3 regions of the Amycolatopsis sp. WQ 127309 genome follow, and region 3 is predicted to be linked to each of the others. Evidence: riboswitches for the same ligand, from Rfam matches in the RefSeq annotation. Region 3 holds a riboswitch; each other region holds the start of a gene.
The links. Region 3 has a riboswitch for cobalamin ahead of metE (5-methyltetrahydropteroyltriglutamate--homocysteine S-methyltransferase). Riboswitches for the same ligand answer to the same signal wherever they lie in the genome.
Positions count from the first base shown of each region.

Region 1: it holds a riboswitch for cobalamin, as region 3 does, so the genes downstream of both, MUY22_RS00695 (CbtB-domain containing protein) here and metE (5-methyltetrahydropteroyltriglutamate--homocysteine S-methyltransferase) in region 3, are expected to answer to the same signal.
Region 2: it holds a riboswitch for cobalamin, as region 3 does, so the genes downstream of both, MUY22_RS34890 (prenyltransferase/squalene oxidase repeat-containing protein) here and metE (5-methyltetrahydropteroyltriglutamate--homocysteine S-methyltransferase) in region 3, are expected to answer to the same signal.

Region 1 covers NZ_CP095481.1:155,751-162,050, reverse strand. The annotation lists gene MUY22_RS00715 (cobalamin biosynthesis protein) at 1-718, shown strand, start outside; gene MUY22_RS00710 (cobyric acid synthase) at 1,138-2,619, shown strand; gene MUY22_RS00705 (DUF4190 domain-containing protein) at 2,623-3,258, opposite strand; gene MUY22_RS00700 (CbtA family protein) at 3,322-4,092, opposite strand; gene MUY22_RS00695 (CbtB-domain containing protein) at 4,111-4,320, opposite strand; cobalamin riboswitch at 4,351-4,502, opposite strand; gene MUY22_RS00690 (ROK family protein) at 4,514-5,413, shown strand; gene MUY22_RS00685 (DeoR/GlpR family DNA-binding transcription regulator) at 5,771-6,300, opposite strand, start outside.
Region 2 covers NZ_CP095481.1:7,729,958-7,736,257, forward strand. The annotation lists gene MUY22_RS34865 (S8 family serine peptidase) at 1-896, opposite strand, end outside; gene MUY22_RS34870 (hypothetical protein) at 1,288-1,698, shown strand; gene MUY22_RS34875 (hypothetical protein) at 1,721-1,924, shown strand; gene MUY22_RS34880 (serine hydrolase) at 1,931-2,791, opposite strand; gene MUY22_RS34885 (hypothetical protein) at 2,893-3,774, opposite strand; adenosylcobalamin (AdoCbl) riboswitch at 3,983-4,131, shown strand; gene MUY22_RS34890 (prenyltransferase/squalene oxidase repeat-containing protein) at 4,199-6,300, shown strand, end outside.
Region 3 covers NZ_CP095481.1:5,843,010-5,849,309, reverse strand. The annotation lists gene MUY22_RS27600 (ribonucleoside-diphosphate reductase subunit alpha) at 1-368, shown strand, start outside; gene MUY22_RS27595 (ribonucleotide-diphosphate reductase subunit beta) at 382-1,455, shown strand; cobalamin riboswitch at 1,504-1,698, shown strand; gene metE (5-methyltetrahydropteroyltriglutamate--homocysteine S-methyltransferase) at 1,797-4,055, shown strand; gene MUY22_RS27585 (cytochrome P450) at 4,251-5,711, shown strand; gene MUY22_RS27580 (diguanylate cyclase domain-containing protein) at 5,949-6,300, shown strand, end outside.

The DNA of each region.
Region 1 (6,300 bases), 5.4 Mb from region 3:
GCGCTTCGCGGCGACTGCCGTCTGTACGTGGGTGGTGCTTGGTGGACGTGGTCTCGCCGACGAAGGCGCGGAGATGGCGAAGCTGCTCGAAGCGGGCGAAGTCCCTTCGGCGCGTATGCGGCTCTCGCACCTCTGCGCGCGCGACGCGACGACGCTCGACTCCGCCGGGCTGACCCGCGCGGCGACCGAGTCGATCGCCGAGAACACGTCGGACGCCGTGGTCGCGCCGCTGTTCTGGGGCGCCGTCGCCGGGCTGCCGGGCCTGCTCGGCTACCGCGCGCTCAACACACTCGACGCGATGGTCGGCTACCGCTCACCGCACTACCAGGAGTTCGGCTGGGCGGCGGCGCGCGCCGACGACCTGGTGAACCTGGCCCCGTCCCGCCTCGGAGCCGCGCTAACGGCTGTATGCGCGCCCCTCGTCGGCGGCCGGGCGCACACGGCCTGGCGGATCTGGCGCCGCGACGGCGGGCACCACCCGAGCCCCAACGCGGGCCAGGTGGAGGCGGCGTTCGCGGGCGCGCTGGGCATCCGGCTGGGCGGCACGAACAGCTACGGCGGCGAGGTCGAGCGCCGGGCGCGGCTGGGCGAGGGACGTGACCCGGAGCCGGTCGACCTGCGCCGGGCGGTGCGGTTGTCCCGGCTGGTGGGTGCGGCCGCGCTGACTGTGGCTGCGGCTGTGGTGGGCAGCGTCGGGATCGGCCGTGGCCGCGATTAGCGCCGGGATCGGCCGTGGCCGCGCTGGTCGCCGAGCGGCGGCTGCGGCTGTCAGGTCCAGGATCGGCCTCGGGCTCGCGATGGCAGCCCCCACCACTCCCTGGGGGGCGGCCCCTGTCCAGTCTATCGGCCGGTGGCCGGTCACAAGCCCCGTTCGGCGATCTGTGGACAACTCGGCGGGTACCGCGCGATCTGTGGACAACTCCGCGGGTGTCACACGATCCATGGGCAACTCTGCGGATACTGGGCGATGAGCGGACAACTCCGCGAGTAGTGCACGAGCTGTGGACAATCCGCGGGTGCCGGGCGACCTGCGGACAACCCTGCGACTGGTGCGCGACCTGCGGACAACTCAGCGAGTACTGCGCGAGCTGCGGACAAATCCGTGGCTACCGCGCGGCCGGTGGAAAGGGAGGAACTATGAGCGGCCTGCTCGTCGCCGGGACGACGTCCGATGCCGGGAAGAGCCTGGTCACCGCCGGGATCTGCCGGTGGCTCGCCCGGCGTGGGGTGCGCGTCGCACCCTTCAAAGCACAGAACATGTCCAACAACTCCATGGTCTGCGCCGACGGCGCCGAGATCGGGCGCGCCCAGTGGCTGCAGGCGCGGGCGGCGCGCGTCGAGCCCGAGGCCGCGATGAATCCCGTGCTGCTCAAGCCCGGGAATGACCGGCGCAGTCACGTCGTCGCGCTCGGGAAACCGTTCGGCACCCTCGAAGCGGGGGAGTACGCGACCGGCCGCGCCGGGCTCGCCGAGATCGCCTTCGCCGCCTACGAAGACCTCAGCGCGCGCTGCGACGTCGTCGTCTGCGAAGGCGCGGGCAGCCCCGCCGAGATCAACCTGCGCGGCGGCGACTACGTCAACCTGGGGCTGGCGCGGCGGTTCGGGCTGCCGGTGCTCGTCGTCGGCGACATCGACCGCGGTGGCGTGCTCGCCGCGATGTTCGGCACCCTCGCGCTGCTCTCGGCCGAGGACCAGGCGCTGGTCGCGGGCTGGGTCGTCAACAAGTTCCGCGGTGACGTCGGGCTGCTGCGCCCGGGCCTGGACAGCCTGGAGAAGGTCACCGGCCGGCCGGTGCTGGGCGTGCTGCCCTGGCTCCACCGGGTGTGGATCGACTCGGAGGACGCCCTGGCCGCGGCCGGCTGGCGCCGGGAGGCCCACCGCGGCGGCTTGAGCGTGGCCGTCGTCCGGTTCCCGCGCGCGTCCAACGCCACCGACGTCGACGCCCTCGCCGCCGAACCCGGCGTCACGGTGTCGCTGACCGCCGACCCGGACACGGTCGCCGCGGCGGACGTGGTCGTGCTGCCCGGTTCTCGCGCCACAGTCGACGACCTGGCCTGGCTGCGTGCCCGCGGTCTCGACACGGCGCTGGCGGCCCGCGCCGCGGCCGGGAAGCCGGTCCTCGGCATCTGCGGCGGCTACCAGATGCTCGCGGACTCCATTGTGGACGACGTCGAGTCCGGCGCCGGCGAGGTACCGGGCCTGGGCCTGCTGCCGGCCCGGGTGACGTTCGCCGAGGAGAAGGTGCTCGCTCGCCCGTCGGGCGAGTGGCGCGGCACCCGTGTAGACGCCTATGAGATCCACCACGGTTCGGTGACGGCGTCCGCGCCCCTGGAGTCCTTTCTGGACGGTCACCGCGCCGGCGCCGTCTGGGGCACGCTCTGGCACGGCGCCTTCGAGAACGACGCCTTCCGCCGCGCATGGCTCACCGAAGCGACGGCGCAGGCGGGCGTCTCGTGGACGCCGTCCCCGGACGCGCCGGGCTTCGCCGACCTGCGCGAGGACATGCTGGACCGGCTGGCGGACGCCGTCGGCGAGCACCTCGACACGGCGGCGCTGCTGACGTTGCTGGAACTGGGCGCGCCGGCGGGCCTGCCGTTCGTGCCGCCCGGAGCGCCCTGACGGTCAGGGCTGGAGCGGCCCGGCGAGCTTGCCGTCCGGCTTTCCGAAGGTGCAGGTCGCCTCCCGGGCCCCGGCGTTCCAGGACGACTCGGTCGGGACGTGCGCCAGGAACTCCAGGTCGGGCGGCGGGGTGCCGTGGGTGAAGTACGCCGCCCCCGCGATCCGGCACAACGGCTGCGCCAGCTCCCGCAGCGTGGTGAGCCCCGGGTAGGTCGCGTACCCGCCGCTGACGTCGACCCGGTCGGCGATCTGCTCGTCGTGCGGCGCGTCGCAGGCGGCCCGGATCACCTGCTCGCCGTCCGCGTCCAGGCAGTCGCCGATCGCCAAGCCCTGGATGTGGTCCGGGCCGGGCGCCGCCTGCGTGACGTGTTTCGGCCCGGTCGTGATCAGGCTGACGCCCAAGCCCAGCCAGACCACGCTGACCGTCAGCCCGGCGATCGCGAGCCCACGTCCGGACCGGCCGCTGCCGCCGATCCGGACGAGCGCGCGCCAGCCGAACACCACGCCGAGCGGGACGAGCCCGAGCAGCCCGCAGACGAGCGACGCGATCGCGAACCCGTCGGTCCCGGCGGGATCGACGAGCCCGCGGACGGTCGTCTGGTCGTGGCTGGACAGCGTGGAGCGTGTTTCGTCGAACAAGATTCCCCTCCGGAGTCCCCCGACCCGGCGGGGAACCCTAGAGGAGCGACGCCTGGTTCTTGATCACGAAATAACGGCGGCCGGGGTCTTCTTGGTCAGCGACTTCTCCGCGAGGGCCCCGAAAGACAGGCCCAGGGCGAGCCAGAGCGTGGCCTGGGTGCCGATCGACGCCGTCCGGAAACGCCAGAGCGTCGACGCCGGGAAAGCCGCGGGGACCTCGTCGACCACCGGCATCAGCCACGCCACCAGGGCGACCACCACGAGGTAGCCCGCCGCGGCGAGGAGGAAGCCGTTGAGCGCGCCGAACCGGTCCGCGAGCTTGCGGCCGAACACCGTCGCGAGGATGCCCGCGAGCAGGGAGACGGCGACGAACCCGAAGTACAGCTCGGTGCGCGAGCCGATCGTGCCCGGCTGGCCCACCGCGGGCGGGTTGGCCGGGTACTTGAGGAACGGGATCAGGAACACCACGGCGAACGCGCCGCCGGTGAGCAGCAACGCCGTCACCCGCGGGCGGAGGCTGCCGAGGCGGCCCTGGACGAACGCGAAGGCGAGTGAGAGCAGCCCGCCGATCGCGACGGCGTAGACCAGCACGCCGGCCAGCAGCCCGACGGTGCTCTGGATGTCGCGGGGGACGAGCTCCTCTTCGGGCGCTTCGGCGGCCTGCCCGGCGCCGGCGTCGGCGTCCGTCCCGTGGGCATGGTCGTGGGAAAGGGTCTCTTCGAGCCCGATGGACGTGTCGACCGGCGGCTCGCCGAAGGCGTAGGCGAAACCGAACGCGAGCACGCCGGCGATCAGGCCCGCGAGCATGCCGCGGACCAGCAGGGACTTCATCATGGGAGTACGTGCCGCCGATCAGTGGCAGGGGAAGGCCAGCAGGTGCCGGCCGTCGTGCACGAACTCGTGGACGTACATGTTCGCGAAGATCGAGGTGGCGCCCTGCTCGGCGCTGACGAAGTACACCGCGATCAGGGCGAGGAGCACCACGAACACCGCCCACGGGACGATCTCACGGATCGGGATCCGGACCGGGAGCGGAACGGCGGGGACTGCCGCTTGCGACATGGTGGGGGCCTCCTCGGGCTTTCGCGGCCTCATCGGGGTTCATACGACGGTCCGGGTCTGGCTTCCCCCTGGCGGGGGTCACAGTGGCGCGACCGCGCGGACTTGCACCGCGTTCCGGATTCCGTCGTCTTGCCGGTTGAGCGTAGGTCCGCACTTCCGGGCCCGTCAATGTGACAATGCGCCGGTGACTCGAATGGTGGCGGCCCTCGACGTGGGCGGTACGACGATCAAGGCGGCGCTGCTCGACGAGCAGCTGCAGCCGAAGGCGACGCTGCGGGCCGAGACGGCGCGCAGCGCGGACGGCACGGCGCTGGCCGAGCAGGTGGCGGAGATCGTCGACATGCTGGCCGGGCAGGCCGGCACAGTGACACCGGCCGCGGTCGGCGTGGTGGTGCCGGGGATCGTCGACGAGGAGACCCGGATCTGCCACTTCTCCGCCAACCTCGACTGGCGCGAGGTCCACTTCGGCGAGCTGCTGGAGGACCGGCTGGGGCTGCCGGTGGCGTTCGGCCACGACGTCACCGCGGGCGGCATCGCCGAGTTCCGCGTCGGCGCCGGACAGGGCGCGCGGAACGCGGCGTTCATCCCGGTCGGCACCGGGATCGCGGCCGCGCTGCTGCTCGACGGCCGCATCCACCGCGCGGGCGGGCAGGCGGGCGAGGTCGGCCACATCGACGTCGGCCACTCGCTGAAGTGCGGCTGCGGCGCGACCGGCTGCCTGGAGGCGATTTCCTCGGCGGCGGCGATCGCCCGCCGCTACACCGAACGCACGGGCCGCCCCGCCGACGGCGCGCGGGAGGTCGTCGACCTGGCCCGCCACGGCGACGAGGTCGCGGTGGAGGTGGTCCAGGACGCGCTGGACGGCCTCGGCCACGGCATCCGGACGCTGCTGACGCTGCTCGGCCCGGAGGTGATCGTCCTGGGCGGCGGGCTGTTCACGGCGGCGGACTACGTGCTCGAGCCGGTGCGCGACTGGCTGGCGTCGCACCTGACTTTCCAGCGGATGCCGGAGCTGCGGATCGCGAAGCTGGGCGACGAGGCCGGGCGGCTGGGGGCGGGGCTGCTGGCCTTGGACCGGCTGGCGGCGCACTGACGGAGCTGCTGTGCCCTGGCGGCGCGCTGACGGAGCTGCTGTGCCTCTTTCGGATCCGCCCCGGCTGTGTCTCTGACGTCTCTGACGGATCTGCCCGGCTGTGTCAAGTCGCTTGTCCACAGCCGGGCAGTTGTCCACAGATTTGCCGGAGCCCGTTTTTGCAGGTCAGGGGCGATAGACTGGACGTGGGACGCCCCCCAGGGAGTGGTGGGGGCTGGTCTGGGGGGCTGGGGGTTTCCACACCGGCCGAGCGCGACGCCGATCGGAGCGGAAGGGGCCTCGGGCCGCTCGCTGGGGTGTAGTCATCGCCGGACACCTCGCCGCGGGCCGCCCGGCGACGTCACCACCGACGGCTGGTCAGGCCGTGACGACCTCGACTCCCGCCGCTGCGAAGGCCGCTATCTGGTCCGGGTCCGCTCCCGAGTCCGTGATCAGCTGGTGGACCGCCGTGGTGTCGCAGATGCGGGCGAACGCGTGGCCGCCCAGTTTGCCGCTGTCCGCTATCACCACCACCTGACGCGCTCGCGATGCCAGCAGGCGGTTGATGCTCGCCTCGCCTTCGTGGTGGGCGTACGCGCCGCGCTCGGGGTCGAACGCGTCCACGCCCAGGAACACCAGGTCCAGGGTGATCTGGTCGAGGAACAGGCTGGCCAGCGGGCCCGTCAGCTCGAAGGAGTGCTGGCGGGCCACGCCGCCCGTCACGACGATCTTGATGTTGGGGCGGACCGCCAGCTCGTGGGCGATGTTGAGCGCGTTCGTCACCACCGTCAGCGCCGGCGAGCCGTCGCGCTCGGCCAGCTCCGGGCGCAGCGCCAGCGCGCGGGCGACCTCTGTGCTCGTGGTGCCGCCGTTGAGGCCCAGCACCATCCCGCGCTCGACCAGCCGTG
Region 2 (6,300 bases), 1.9 Mb from region 3:
GCCTGCAGCACCGCGGAGTTCGTCGCGGTCGAGCCGAAGACGTTGAGCCCGACCAGGCTCGCACCCGGCGAGACGCCCTTGACCACGATGTTGCAGCCCGGCGGCAGCGGGTGCGCCTGGTTCACGAACTTCGACAGGTCGTGCACCACGGTGCCCTGCGCGGCGATCGACGACGCGTCACCGAACGCCTCGGCACCCGCGTCCGTGGTCGCCGGGCCGTCCCCGGAGAAGTCCTGGTAGTCCGCGAACACCTTGGAGCCGTCCGGCCGGATGAAGTCGGCGTAGTCCGGGTCCATGTTGTCGGCGAGGAACGCGACCTTCACGCCGGAACCGTCGGCGAGATCGGACGCGCTCTTCGAGCCGTCGGTGCTGTAGGCGTGGATCGAGGTGAGCGCTTCCGGTTCCAGCAGCGGCTTCGCGGGGTCGGCCGGGCAGATCGCGCCGGGCGCCGTCGACGTCCGGGGCTGCGCGCTCGGCGCCGTCCCGCTCGCTGCCGCCGGCGGTGTGCTCGGCGTGGGCAGCGTGACCTTGCTGTCCGGCAGCACGGAGGCCACCGCCGGGTCCTGCGCGAGCGCGGCCGCCTGCGCGGGGCTGACGGTCGCGGAGAAGGCGTTGCCGACCGCGAAGTGCTTGACGTTGGCCGGCGCCGGCCCGGTGAGCTTGCCCAGCACCGCGTTCTGCGCTCTGGTCGCTTGGTCGCGTCTGCTCCCGGACGCCGCTTTCGTCGGTGGCGCTGACGCGATCTGGTCGCCCAGCACCACGATCACCGCCTGCGACGCGGTCCCGGCGTTCGCCGCGGCCGCGGCCGCACCGGCCGGCTGAATGGATCCGGCCAGCACCAAGCCACCGACGGCGGCCAGAACCGCCGGCCGGAGTATGAGCGACGAACGCCGCATATGCAGCTCCCTGGTCGTAGGGGTTCAAATCCAGCAGATCCGACTAAATCGGACTCCCTTTTTCGGGGCTCGATTTCGTCGCCTGGCGACTATTGCGGTTCAGCGTCCCGTCCACAAGCGACAATGGTCGGCGATTCCACGCAATTCCGTGCCGCAACGGGCGTTACATCCGCATTGACCGATGTCATGAGTGGCTGTGGGCGAGTTGGAAAATTCCCGACACCCATCGACGAATTCGCCCGCCCCGCTGCGGCCCGAGGACGTCGGCGGGGCGTCCGGTTGCCGCTCGTCCGGCGGAATTCCCCGCACTCGTCCGGCGCTACCTGCGGGATGTTGCGCTGGGTATCGTCCCTGTGTCGTACAGAGGAACCACCAGTTCCGGAGGTAACCCATGCGCAAGAGTGCGGCCCTGGTTTCGACCGTCCTGCTGGCGGCGGGCATCGGTGTGCTGACCGCCGGACCCGCCGCGGCCCTGGGCGGCGAGACCTACGGATGCCAGGTCTCGCCGGGCCCGGTGGGCTCCTACACCGGGAACTGCCACAACAGCGCGAAGTTCCACGGCCCCTACTCGGCCGGATTCTCCGTCGGCGGCGCGGCCGCCGGCACGACCTACACCTGGCACGTCCCGGCCGGCTACCAGACCGCACCCGGCCTGTGTGGCACGACGTCCGGCTGCCGGGTCGACGGCCTGACCGGCGACGACGAAGTCACCGTCTCGGTCACCCTGACCCAGGACGGCGCCACCGAAACCCTGACCGCAACGGCGTTCATCCTGGCGGTCTGCGGCAACGTCTACTGCTGACCGGCTCGATACCCCGCTGCTTGTGACGTCGAACGGCGAAGGGCTGATCCCGCTCTCGCCGCTGCCGGGGCGCACGATCGCTCGCCCGGCCGCCTACCGCTCTCGGTTGCGGGACCTGCTCGACCTGGTGGCCGAGGCCGTGCGGATCGCCCGCACGTCGAGCGACGACTACCTTCGGCACCGAGTCGAGATCCGGGTCGGCACCACGGAAGACGATCCAGCTTGATCCCCGTCACTTGCTTCCCGAGCCCGTGGTCGAACCGATGTCGATCCGGCCGAACAGCTGCTGGGCCACGGACTTGCACACTTCGGCGCCGTAGTGGTGCTCGTGGCCCTGGTCCGGGTAGTGCACCATCACCGCGAGCACCCAGTGGTCCCACATCGCCAGGCAGTTCACCGTCCACCAGGCGCCGTGCCGGGTCCAGCCGTTCTTGACGGCCGGGTGCAGGCCCGCCAGGGCCGGGGCCTCCGGGATGCCGAACGCGGTCGCGGGGTCGGCCGACCGCATGAGGTCCAGCAGCTTGGCCCGCCACCGCGGGCTCAAGCCCGGACCGCGGGCCACGCACCGGCCGAGCAGGGTCGCCTCGGTCGCCGGCATCGTGGTCTTGGACCACCAGTTCGGGTGGATCGTCGTGTCGTGCAGGCCGCAGGTGCGGATCATCCGGGCGATCGAGTCGTCGCCGCCGAGCCGGAGGTAGAGCGTCTGCGCGGCACGGTCGTCGCTGGACCGGATCATGCGGGTCACCCGATCCTCGTCCTCGGCCGAGATCCGCGACTTCCGCGAGGCCAGGTAGTCCACCGCGAGCCAGCTCTTGATCATGGATTCGGTCGTGGTGCGCAAGGTCCCGGCACCGACCACGGTGCCGGTGTCCGTCTCGCGCAACGCCCACGACCATTCGCCCCGGACGTCGACCGCCACCTCGGCCGCCCCCGGAACCGGCGTGGCCGCCCGTGTCCGCGGGAACGACGGCGGGACGTCCGGCGCCGGTGACGTGCCCGCCGCGGCGGGCACGTTCGCGGAACGAACGCAGACCGCCGCGGCGAGCGCGCCGAGGATGACACCGACCAGGACGACGAGCACGGAATTACGCATCGAAACTCCTCGGCTGGGCCACCGATGCCGCGGAATCACGGCAATTCGAGTGCGCTTTCGGAAATGCGGAACAGATCGGATTCCGCCGGTGACGCTGATTCTCAGCGATTGAGCTGAACGGAGTTCAGCAAAGCCAGCGCGGCCTGTTCGTTGGCGCGTGAACTGTCGATTTCGAGGGTGTAGGCCCCGAGTTTCCGGTGCTGGTGCACGGGCAGCGGGTCCTGCGGAAAGCTGCTGTCCGCGGCTCTGCTGGTCAGCGACACTGTCAGCGAGAAGCATCGGGGGTCGAGCGGGGCCTTCCCGACCTCGGCGGGCGGGCAGAGCACGAGGGTGTTGGTTTCGGGTTCGCTGGTGAACGTGCCGACCTGCTGCCCGTCGGGCACCTGCAGCGACTTGAGCGGTGACGCGATCACCGGTGGCGTGGTGTGGACCTTCCCGAGCAGGGCCAGCATTTCCGCCGCTGTCACCGGTTTCGTGGTCGTCACCCGGATCCAGCGGTTCGGGCCGTCCTGCCACATGACCGACTGCGGGTGCGGGATCTGGTCCGCCGACGAGGGTTTCGCGGCCAGTGCGCTGTGGGGCGCGGTGCCGTCCCGGACGTCGATCTCGAACGCGTACCGGTGATCCTGCGCGTAGTGCAGGCCGGCGAAGTGCGGCTGGACGGCCCAGAACAGCAAGTCCCAGGAACTGTCCTCGAGGCTGATCGCCGGTGCGGCCGGGGGCACCTTGCCGGCGGCCGGCGGCTGGGTCACCGTGGCGGACGGCGGGCTCGCGAGCGTGGCCGGTGGCACCGCGGCGGTACCTCGGTTCTGCGCCCAGAAGACCCCCGCGCCGAGGGCGGCCACCGCGAGTGTCACGGCGGCGACGCTGGTCGTGTGGCGCCGCCGGACCCGGCGGCCGGCGACGGTCACCACGGCGTCGGGATCGGACGCCGGCGGCTCCTGGGCGTCCGACGCGCGGCGCACCTCGTCGAGGTCGGTCATGGCACGGTCTCCTTGCCTTCGTCGAGCTGGACGCGCAGCGCTCAGGCACCGCACACCTCTCAAGAGGTCACCTGCACCGCGTTCTGTTGCAGTTGTCTTCGAGATTGCCCGGACGGCCGCGCGCGTCCCCGGTGTGGTGAAGGCGACGTGAGTTCTGCCGTTCCCGTTCGGCTGACCAGGTGTTAGTGTCGGCTCGCTCAGTCAGCACAACTTCATGTTTTCTGCCCGTGGCAGGGGAAGCCGGTCGAAGTCCGGCACTGTCGCGCAACCGTGGGTCACCTTGGGGTGACGAGTCGGATTACCGCCTCGGGCAGGTGTTTGTCGAACCGCTGTCGCGCCAGCAGTGGGTGGACGCCCGGCCTCCCGTGGGGGCCGGTCTCTCCCTGTGTGTGTCGCGCCGGCGTCTGGGGAGAGGAAGGATCACGTGGCCGGCAAGCGGTTCAGGCCCATCGCGGCCTGGGTGTCCGCCGTCGTCGTGTTCACCGTCGGCTCGGTGACGCCGGCCTTCGCCGGTGACCTCGCGGCCTCGAAGCCGACGTCGAAGTGGCTCGCCGCGCAGCTCGCGCCCGACGGCACCCTGCAGAACCCGCTCGGTGGCGCGCTGCCCGACCACGGGCTGATGATCGACACGCTCTTCGCGATGTACGCCTCCGGCGACGGCGCGCTGGCCGCGCCCATCGTGAAGTACCTCGACGACGACCACCACGCCACCGACTACTACACGTGGGACGGCCTCGTCCCCGGCCAGGGCTACGACGCGATCATCACCGGTGGTGCCGCGGCGAAGGTGCTGGTCGCCGCGGAGATCGCCGGGCGGGACCCGAGGTCCTTCGGTGGGCACGACATGGTCGCCGAGACCCTCGGCACCATCGCGCGTTCGGGCGTCGACAAGGGCCGCGTCAGCGACTACTCGAAGAACCCCGACTTCAAGGACTTCGTCAGCAACAACGCCAACGTGTTCGGCCAGGCCCTGGCTGTGATCGGGCTGGCGGGCGCCGGCCTGACCGATCGGCTCGCGATCGACACGATGCTGAAACAGCAGTGCTCGGACGGCTTCTTCCGGATCTTCTTCGGCCTCATCCCCACCACGGAGACCGGCGACCAGGTGACACCGGACGGCCACCGGATCTCGACGTGTGACGAGGGCGAGCCGTTCGACCAGTCGACGCCGGACGGCGACGCCACCGGCGTCGCGCTCTCGGCGATGCTCGCCGCCCGCGACGCCGGTGCGGCGAACCTCGACGCGCCCATCACCAAGGCCGTGAGGTGGCTGAAGGCCCACCAGACCGCGAGTGGCGGCTGGGGCGGCGGCGTCGGCACCGAAGCGCCCAACACCAACAGCACCGGCCTGATCCTGCAGGCGCTCGCCGACGCCGGGTGCGCGGACGCCGCGATGGCGTCGGGGACCGCTTTCCTCCGGTCCGCCGAAGCGACCGCGGCCGACACGGGCACCCCGCTCGGGGATCAGCTCGGCGCCATCGCCTACACCCCGGCCGAGTACCGAGCCGCGCGCACCGCCGGGATCGGCGGGCTCGACACCTGGATCCGCGCGAGCGCGCAGGCCGCACTCGGCCTGTCCCAGGTCGGGTTCCACGACCTCACCCTCGGCCACGCCGGAGCGCAGGGGCCACCGGACCCCGGCTGCGGCCTGCCCGTTCCGCCACCGCCGCCGCCCGGCGAAAAGCCCGCGCCGACGGGGGATCACGCTGTGAAGCCGCCGGTCAGCCCGAAGGCCGGCACCCCGGCGGTGCGGCCCGGTTCGCCGCGCGGCACCGTGGTCGTCCCCGCCGACGCGCCGGCGCCGGTGACCGGCCCGACCCCGGCCGACCGGCTGGGCGGTTACCTCGCGAGCCGGCTCGTCGACGGCGACCACGTCGAGGTCGCCCAGGACGGCAAGACCTTCGTCGACTACGACCTGACGGCGGATCTCGTGCTCGCCCTGCACACGCTCGGGCAGCAGCCGGACGCCGCGGCCCGGGCGTCACGGTTCCTGCTGAGCCCGGACTCGGTCCGGGCCTACGCCCACGGCGCGCCCTACGAACAAGGCCAGGCGGCTTATGCCGAACCCCTGGCCAAGCTGGACGTCATCGCCCGCTTCGTGGCGGACCCGGCCGTCCCCCAGCTGGGCACCGACCTCGCCGCGCTGCGCACCGCGTCCGGGGAGTTCACCGACACCGGGGAGTTCGCCGACACCACCGGATCCCTGCGGCGGCACGCGTGGGCCACGCTGGCGACCACGGCCACGGCGCCGGCCGATGCCGCGGCCGGGACACTCGTCGCCCACCAGTGCGCGGACGGGCTCTTCCCGGCCGTCTTGACCGGGAAGCCGTGCGCCACCGGCGATCTCGCCGCGACGGCCGCCGCAGTCGAGGCGCTGAACGCCGTCCCGCGTGACGGCCGGGCGCCGGGCAACGTCGCGCCGGCCGGCTGGACGCCCGAACACCGGCAGGCCCTCGAGTCCGCCGCCGCGGCGCTGACCACCCGCACCGGACCCGACGGCACGGTCGCCGCGGCGGACGGGCAGCC
Region 3 (6,300 bases):
GCCGCAAGCTCGACGAGCTGTACCGCTACGCGTGGCACAAGGGCCTCAAGACCACGTACTACCTGCGGGCGCAGTCCGCGACGCACGTGGAGAAGAGCACCCTGCGCGGCACCGACGGCAAGCTGAACGCCGTCTCGGCCGGCACGGCCGCCGCCACCGCGGCTCCCGCCGCTGCCCCGGCGGCTCCGGCGGCCACCCCGGCCCCGGCCCCGGCGCCCTCGCCGGCCGCGGCCGTCCCGGCGGTCCCGGTGACCGCCCCGGCCGCCAAGCCGGAGCCGAAGGAGCTGCCGAAGACGGACGTCGACTTCGTCACCACCGAAGGCGCCGCCTGCCGCATCGACGACCCCGACTGCGAAGCCTGCCAGTAAGGAACCCGAGAACATGACCAACGTGGAGACGACCGGCGTCACCGGCCTCGGTGAGATCGAGGTCGGGGCGGCCCGGATCAACGTCGACGACAAGCGCATGATCAACGCGCGCGCCGACGTCAACCAGCTGCTGCCGATGAAGTACCGGTGGGCGTGGGACAAGTACCTGGCCGGCTGCAACAACCACTGGATGCCGACCGAGGTCGCCATGCAGGCCGACATCGCGCTGTGGAAGTCGACCGACGGCCTCACCGAGGACGAGCGGCAGATGCTGAAGCGCAACCTCGGCTTCTTCGCGACCGCGGAGTCCTTGGTGGCCAACAACATCGTGCTCGCGGTGTACCGCCAGATCACCAACCCCGAGTGCCGCCAGTACCTGCTGCGCCAGGCGTTCGAGGAAGCCGTGCACACGCACACCTTCCAGTACATCTGCGAGAGCCTCGGCCTGGTCGAGGGCGAGCTGTTCAACATGTACCGCGAGGTTCCGTCCATTTCGGACAAGGACGCGTGGGCGCTGAAGTACACGCAGCACCTGGAGGACCCGGACTTCGAGACCGGGACGCCGGAAGCCGACACGGCGTTCCTGCGTGACCTCGTCGCGTTCTACGTGATCTTCGAGGGCATGTGGTTCTACACCGGCTTCGCGCAGATCCTCTCGCTCGGCCGCCGCAACAAGATGGTCGGCATCGCCGAGCAGTACCAGTACATCCTGCGCGACGAGTCGATCCACCTGAACTTCGGCATCGACTGCATCAACCAGATCAAGATCGAGAACCCGCACCTGTGGACCGAAGAGTTCCAGGAAGAGGTGCGCGGGATGCTGAAGGACGCTTGCGAGCTGGAGGTCGCGTACGCGCGTGACACCATGCCGCGCGGGATGCTCGGCCTGTCGGCGCAGCTGTGCGAGCAGTACATGCACTTCATCACCGACCGGCGCGCGCAGCAGATCGGCATCCAGCCGATCTTCGGCGAGACCGAGAACCCGTTCCCGTGGATGTCCGAGGCGATGGACCTGAAGAAGGAGAAGAACTTCTTCGAAACCCGCGTCATCGAGTACCAGTCGGGCGGCGCCCTCGACTGGGACTGAGTTCTCCGGCTAGGCTCGGCCACGCCACTGGTTCGCCAGGGCGTGGCCGAGCTTTGTTGTGCGTGAGGTCACACCCTGTCGAGGCAACAGGGAACCCGGTGTGAATCCGGGACTGCCCCGCAGCGGTGAGTGGGAACGAAAGCCGTCATGTAAGCACTGAGCGCGAGCTTGGGAAGCGACGGCCGGTAGGCACGAGCGGTACGCCCACGAGTCCGAAGACCTGCCCGTGGTGCGTGCGCCGACGGCGTGCGCGAGTCCGGGCCTCGTGGGATGGGCACGCACCGAAACGCTCGCCGCCGCGCGCGTCCGGACTCCTCGAACGAGCTCGCGAGGAGAGAGCTGTGACCGAAATCGGCACCACTGTGCTGGGCTACCCCCGGATCGGTCCGGACCGGGAGCTCAAACGCGCCCTCGAGCGCTTCTGGGCGGGCAAGAACGACGAAGCCGCACTGCTGGCCACCGGCCGTGAGCTGCGGGTTCAGACGTGGCAAGGACTGCGGGACGCGGGGCTGGACTCCGTCCCGTCCAACACGTTCTCGCACTACGACCAGGTGCTCGACACCGCCGAGCTGTTCGGCGCGCTGCCCGCGCGCTTCACCGGGCTCGGCCTGTCGAAGCTCGACACCTACTTCGCGGCCGCCCGCGGCGTCCAGGACGCCCCGGCGATGGAGATGACGAAGTGGTTCGACACGAACTACCACTACATCGTCCCCGAACTGGGCCCGGGCACGACGTTCGCGCTCACCGGCTCCAAGCCCCTGGACGAGTACCGCGAAGCCCGCGCCCTGGGCGTCGAAACGCGGCCCGTGCTGGTCGGGCCGGTGACGTTCCTGCTGCTGAGCAAGGGCGACGACGGATTCCGGCCGCTGGACCTGCTCGACGGCCTGCTCGACGCGTACGCCGACCTGCTGCGGCAGCTGCACGACGAGGGCGTCGAGTGGGTCCAGCTCGACGAGCCGGCGTTCGCCGGTGACCGCTCAGAAGACGAGCTGAACGCGCTCATCCGCGCCTACCACCGGCTGGGCAAGGAGACCGCGCGGCCGAAGCTGCTGGTCGCGGGCTACTTCGGCGGCCTGGGCCGCGGGCTCGGCGTGCTGGCCCGCTCCCCCATCGAGGCGCTCGCCGTCGACCTGGTCACTGATGAGTCCTTTGTGGACGCCGTCGCGGCCGAAGGGGCGTTGCGGGACAAGGAGGTCCTGGCCGGGGTCGTCGACGGCCGCAACGTCTGGCGCACCGACCCGCAGAAGGCGCTGAGCCGGGCCGCGACCCTGCTCGGCGCGGCGGCGAAGGTCAGCGTCTCGACGTCGTGCTCGCTGCTGCACGTCCCCTACGACGTCGCACGGGAGGACCTCGACCCGCGGCTCAAGGGCTGGCTCGCCTTCGCGAAGCAGAAGGTCGACGAGGTCGTCCTGCTCGGGAAGGCGCTCGCGGGCGAGGACGTCGACCTGACGGCGGCGCGGCACGTCGTCGCCGATCGCGCGTCGGCGGCCGAGCTGGCCGACGACAAGGTGCGCGCGCGGCTCGCGGACCTGCGGCCCGAGCACACCGTCCGCGCGCCGTACGCCACACGGGCCGCGGCGCAGCAGGCGGCGCTGAACCTGCCGCCGCTGCCGAGCACGACCATCGGGTCGTTCCCGCAGACCGTGGAGGTGCGCAAGGCGCGGGCCGCGCACAAGGCCGGCGCGCTCGACGACGCCGGGTACGACGACGCGATGCGCGCCGAGGTCGAGCGGGTCGTCCGGCTGCAGGAGGAGCTGGGCCTCGACGTGCTGGTGCACGGCGAGCCCGAGCGCAACGACATGGTGCAGTACTTCGCCGAGCGGCTGGCCGGGTTCGCCGCGACCGACCACGGCTGGGTGCAGTCCTACGGCTCCCGCTGCGTCCGGCCGCCGATCCTCTACGGCGACGTCTCGCGCCCGGTGCCGATGACCGTGGCGTGGGCCCGCTACGCCCAGGGCCTGACGCCGAAGCCGGTCAAGGGCATGCTGACCGGGCCGGTGACGATCCTGGCGTGGTCGTTCGTGCGCGACGACCAGCCGCTGGGCGACACCGCCCGGCAGGTCGCCCTGGCCATCCGCGACGAGGTCCACGACCTCGAAGCGGCGGGCATCCAGGTCATCCAGGTCGACGAGCCGGCCCTGCGGGAGCTGCTGCCGCTGCGTTCCCGCGACCACCAGGCGTACTTCGACTGGGCGGTGTCGTCGTTCCGGCTGGCGACGTCCGGGATCGCCGACGCGACGCAGATCCACACGCACATGTGCTACTCGGAGTTCGGCGAGGTGCTGCCGGCGATCGACGCGCTCGACGCCGACGTCACCAGCATCGAGGCGGCCCGCTCGAAGATGGAGGTGCTCGCCGACCTGACGGCGGCCGGCTTCGGCCGCGGCGTCGGGCCTGGGGTGTACGACATCCACTCGCCGCGCGTGCCGTCCCCGGCCGAGGTGGCCGGCCTGCTGCGGACGGCGACGGGCGCGGTGCCGGCGTCGCGGGTGTGGGTCAACCCGGACTGCGGCCTGAAGACCCGCGGCTACGCGGAGGTCGAGCCGGCGCTGCGCAACCTGGTCGAAGCGGCCCGGCAGGTGCGCACCGAGCTGGGCTGAGGCTCGGCGCGGGCCGCCGCCCCCGTCATCCAGTTTACCGGCGGGGTCCGACAGAACCGCGGCTCCAAAGCCGTGAAGGACTCCTTACCGGCTCTTAGCGCCGGTAAGGAGGCCTTCACGGCTCACCCGAAAAGACTGTTGTCAGGTGGTCAACAAGGGTGCATCGTGTGAGGGGTAGCCGATCTCGACGGGGAGATGGTCACCTTGACGCGCACTGTGGGCCGGGCCGCCGAAACGTTGCGTGAGCGCGTGCCCCCGCTGACCTCGCTGCCCCTCCCCCGCGCCGTCGACCAGCGGTGGCTGCGGTCGCGCTGGCCCGTGCAGGAGCTCGCGACGCCGCCCGCCGGCAGCGGCCTCAAGCCCGTGCTCGGCGACGAAGGCCCGCCCGTGGTCGGGCACATGCTCGAGATGATGCGCTTCGGCCCCGCGTTCGGCCTCCGCCGCCACGAGCTCTACGGCCCGGTGTCGTGGACCGGCGGGTTCGGCCGTCGGATCGTCGCGCTGTCCGGGCCGGAGGCGACGCAGATCGCGCTCGTCAACAAGGACAAGACGTTCTCGCAGGAGGGCTGGAAGTTCTTCATCGAGCGGTTCTTCGAGCGCGGCCTGATGCTGATGGACTTCGGCGAGCACCACCTGCACCGCCGGATCATGCAGGAGGCCTTCACCCGGGCGCGGCTCACCGGCTACGTCAACGAGATGGGCCCGGCTCTGCGCGAAGGCGTCGCGACCTGGGGAACGAGCGAGCGGCCGCGGCTGTACTGGTCGCTCAAGCAGCTGACCCTCGACGTCGCGACGCGCGTGTTCATGGGCATGCGCAGCGGCGCCGACTCGCACCGGATCAACCGCGCGTTCGTCAGCTCCGTGCGGGCCGGCACCGCGCTGGTGCGCGTCCCGGTGCCCGGCGGCCGCTGGTCGGCCGGGCTGCACGGGCGGAAGGTCCTGGAGCGCTACTTCGGCGAGACCCTGCCCGCCAAGCGGGCCGCCGACGGCGACGACCTGTTCGCCGCGCTCTGCCACGCCACCACCGAGGACGGCGACCGGTTCTCCGACACCGACATCGTCAACCACATGATCTTCCTGATGATGGCCGCGCACGACACGACGACCATCACCAGCAGCGCCATGGCCTACTACCTCGCCAAGCACCCGGAGTGGCAGGAGCGGGCGCGCGCGGAGTCGCTGGCGCTGGGCGACGACGTCCTCGACATCGACGCCATCGACCGGCTGGAGACGCTCGACCTGGTGATGAAGGAGGCGCTGCGGCTCGTCGCGCCGGTGCCGTCGCTGACCCGCCAGACCGTCAAGGACACCGAGGTCCTCGGGCACTACATCCCGGAGGGCACGCTCGTCGGCGTCTCGCCGACGGTGAACCACTTCGACCCCGGGTGCTGGACCGACCCGTTCCGCTTCGACCCCGAGCGCTTCGCCGAACCGCGGCGCGAGGACAAGTCGCACCGGATGGCGTGGATGCCCTTCGGCGGCGGCGCGCACAAGTGCATCGGGCTCCACTTCGGCGGTCTCGAGGTGAAGCTGCTGATGCACGAGATGCTGCGGGCGTACCGCTGGTCGGTTCCGGAGAGTTACACCGCGCGCTGGGACTACGTCTCGCTACCGGTGCCCGCGGACGGTCTCCCGGTGCGGTTGACCCCTCGCTGACCCGCCACCCGTCCGGGTACCGATACACATGGTGACACGATGTCACCAATCGTGGAGGTCTGTCACTCGTTCAGCCGGTAGACACCCCGTTACACACGTGATGGCGTGGCATCGGCCGCGGCCGATGGGTACCCCGTGCGGGTTCCCGAACACCGGCACCGCGCCTGAACTGGCCAGACCTGTGCGTGAAGAAGGTGGAGAGTGTCTGAGCCCGGTGCCGCGCCAGGGTTGGTGGACGTGGCCCGCAGGTGGGCGGCGACGCTCGCCGACACCAAAGGAGTAACGCTTCCCCCGGAAGAGCTCGAACAGCTCCTGCTCGGGGTCGCGACGGACGCGGTCGACCACGTCAGCTCGGGGCACGACGGGGCGCTGCTGCGGTTCAGCGCGCTCTACGCCGCGTCGCCGATGGGGATCGCGCTGGCCGACCCGGACGGCGGGATCGTCGAGGCGAACCTCGCGCTGGGGCAGCTGCTCGGGTGCCCGCCGGACCGGTTGCGGGGCCGGCACATCACCGAGCTCGGCTCGACCGGCCACGACGTCTCCCGGCTCAAGGCCGGGCTGGAGCACGTGAACACCGGGGTCGAGCGCT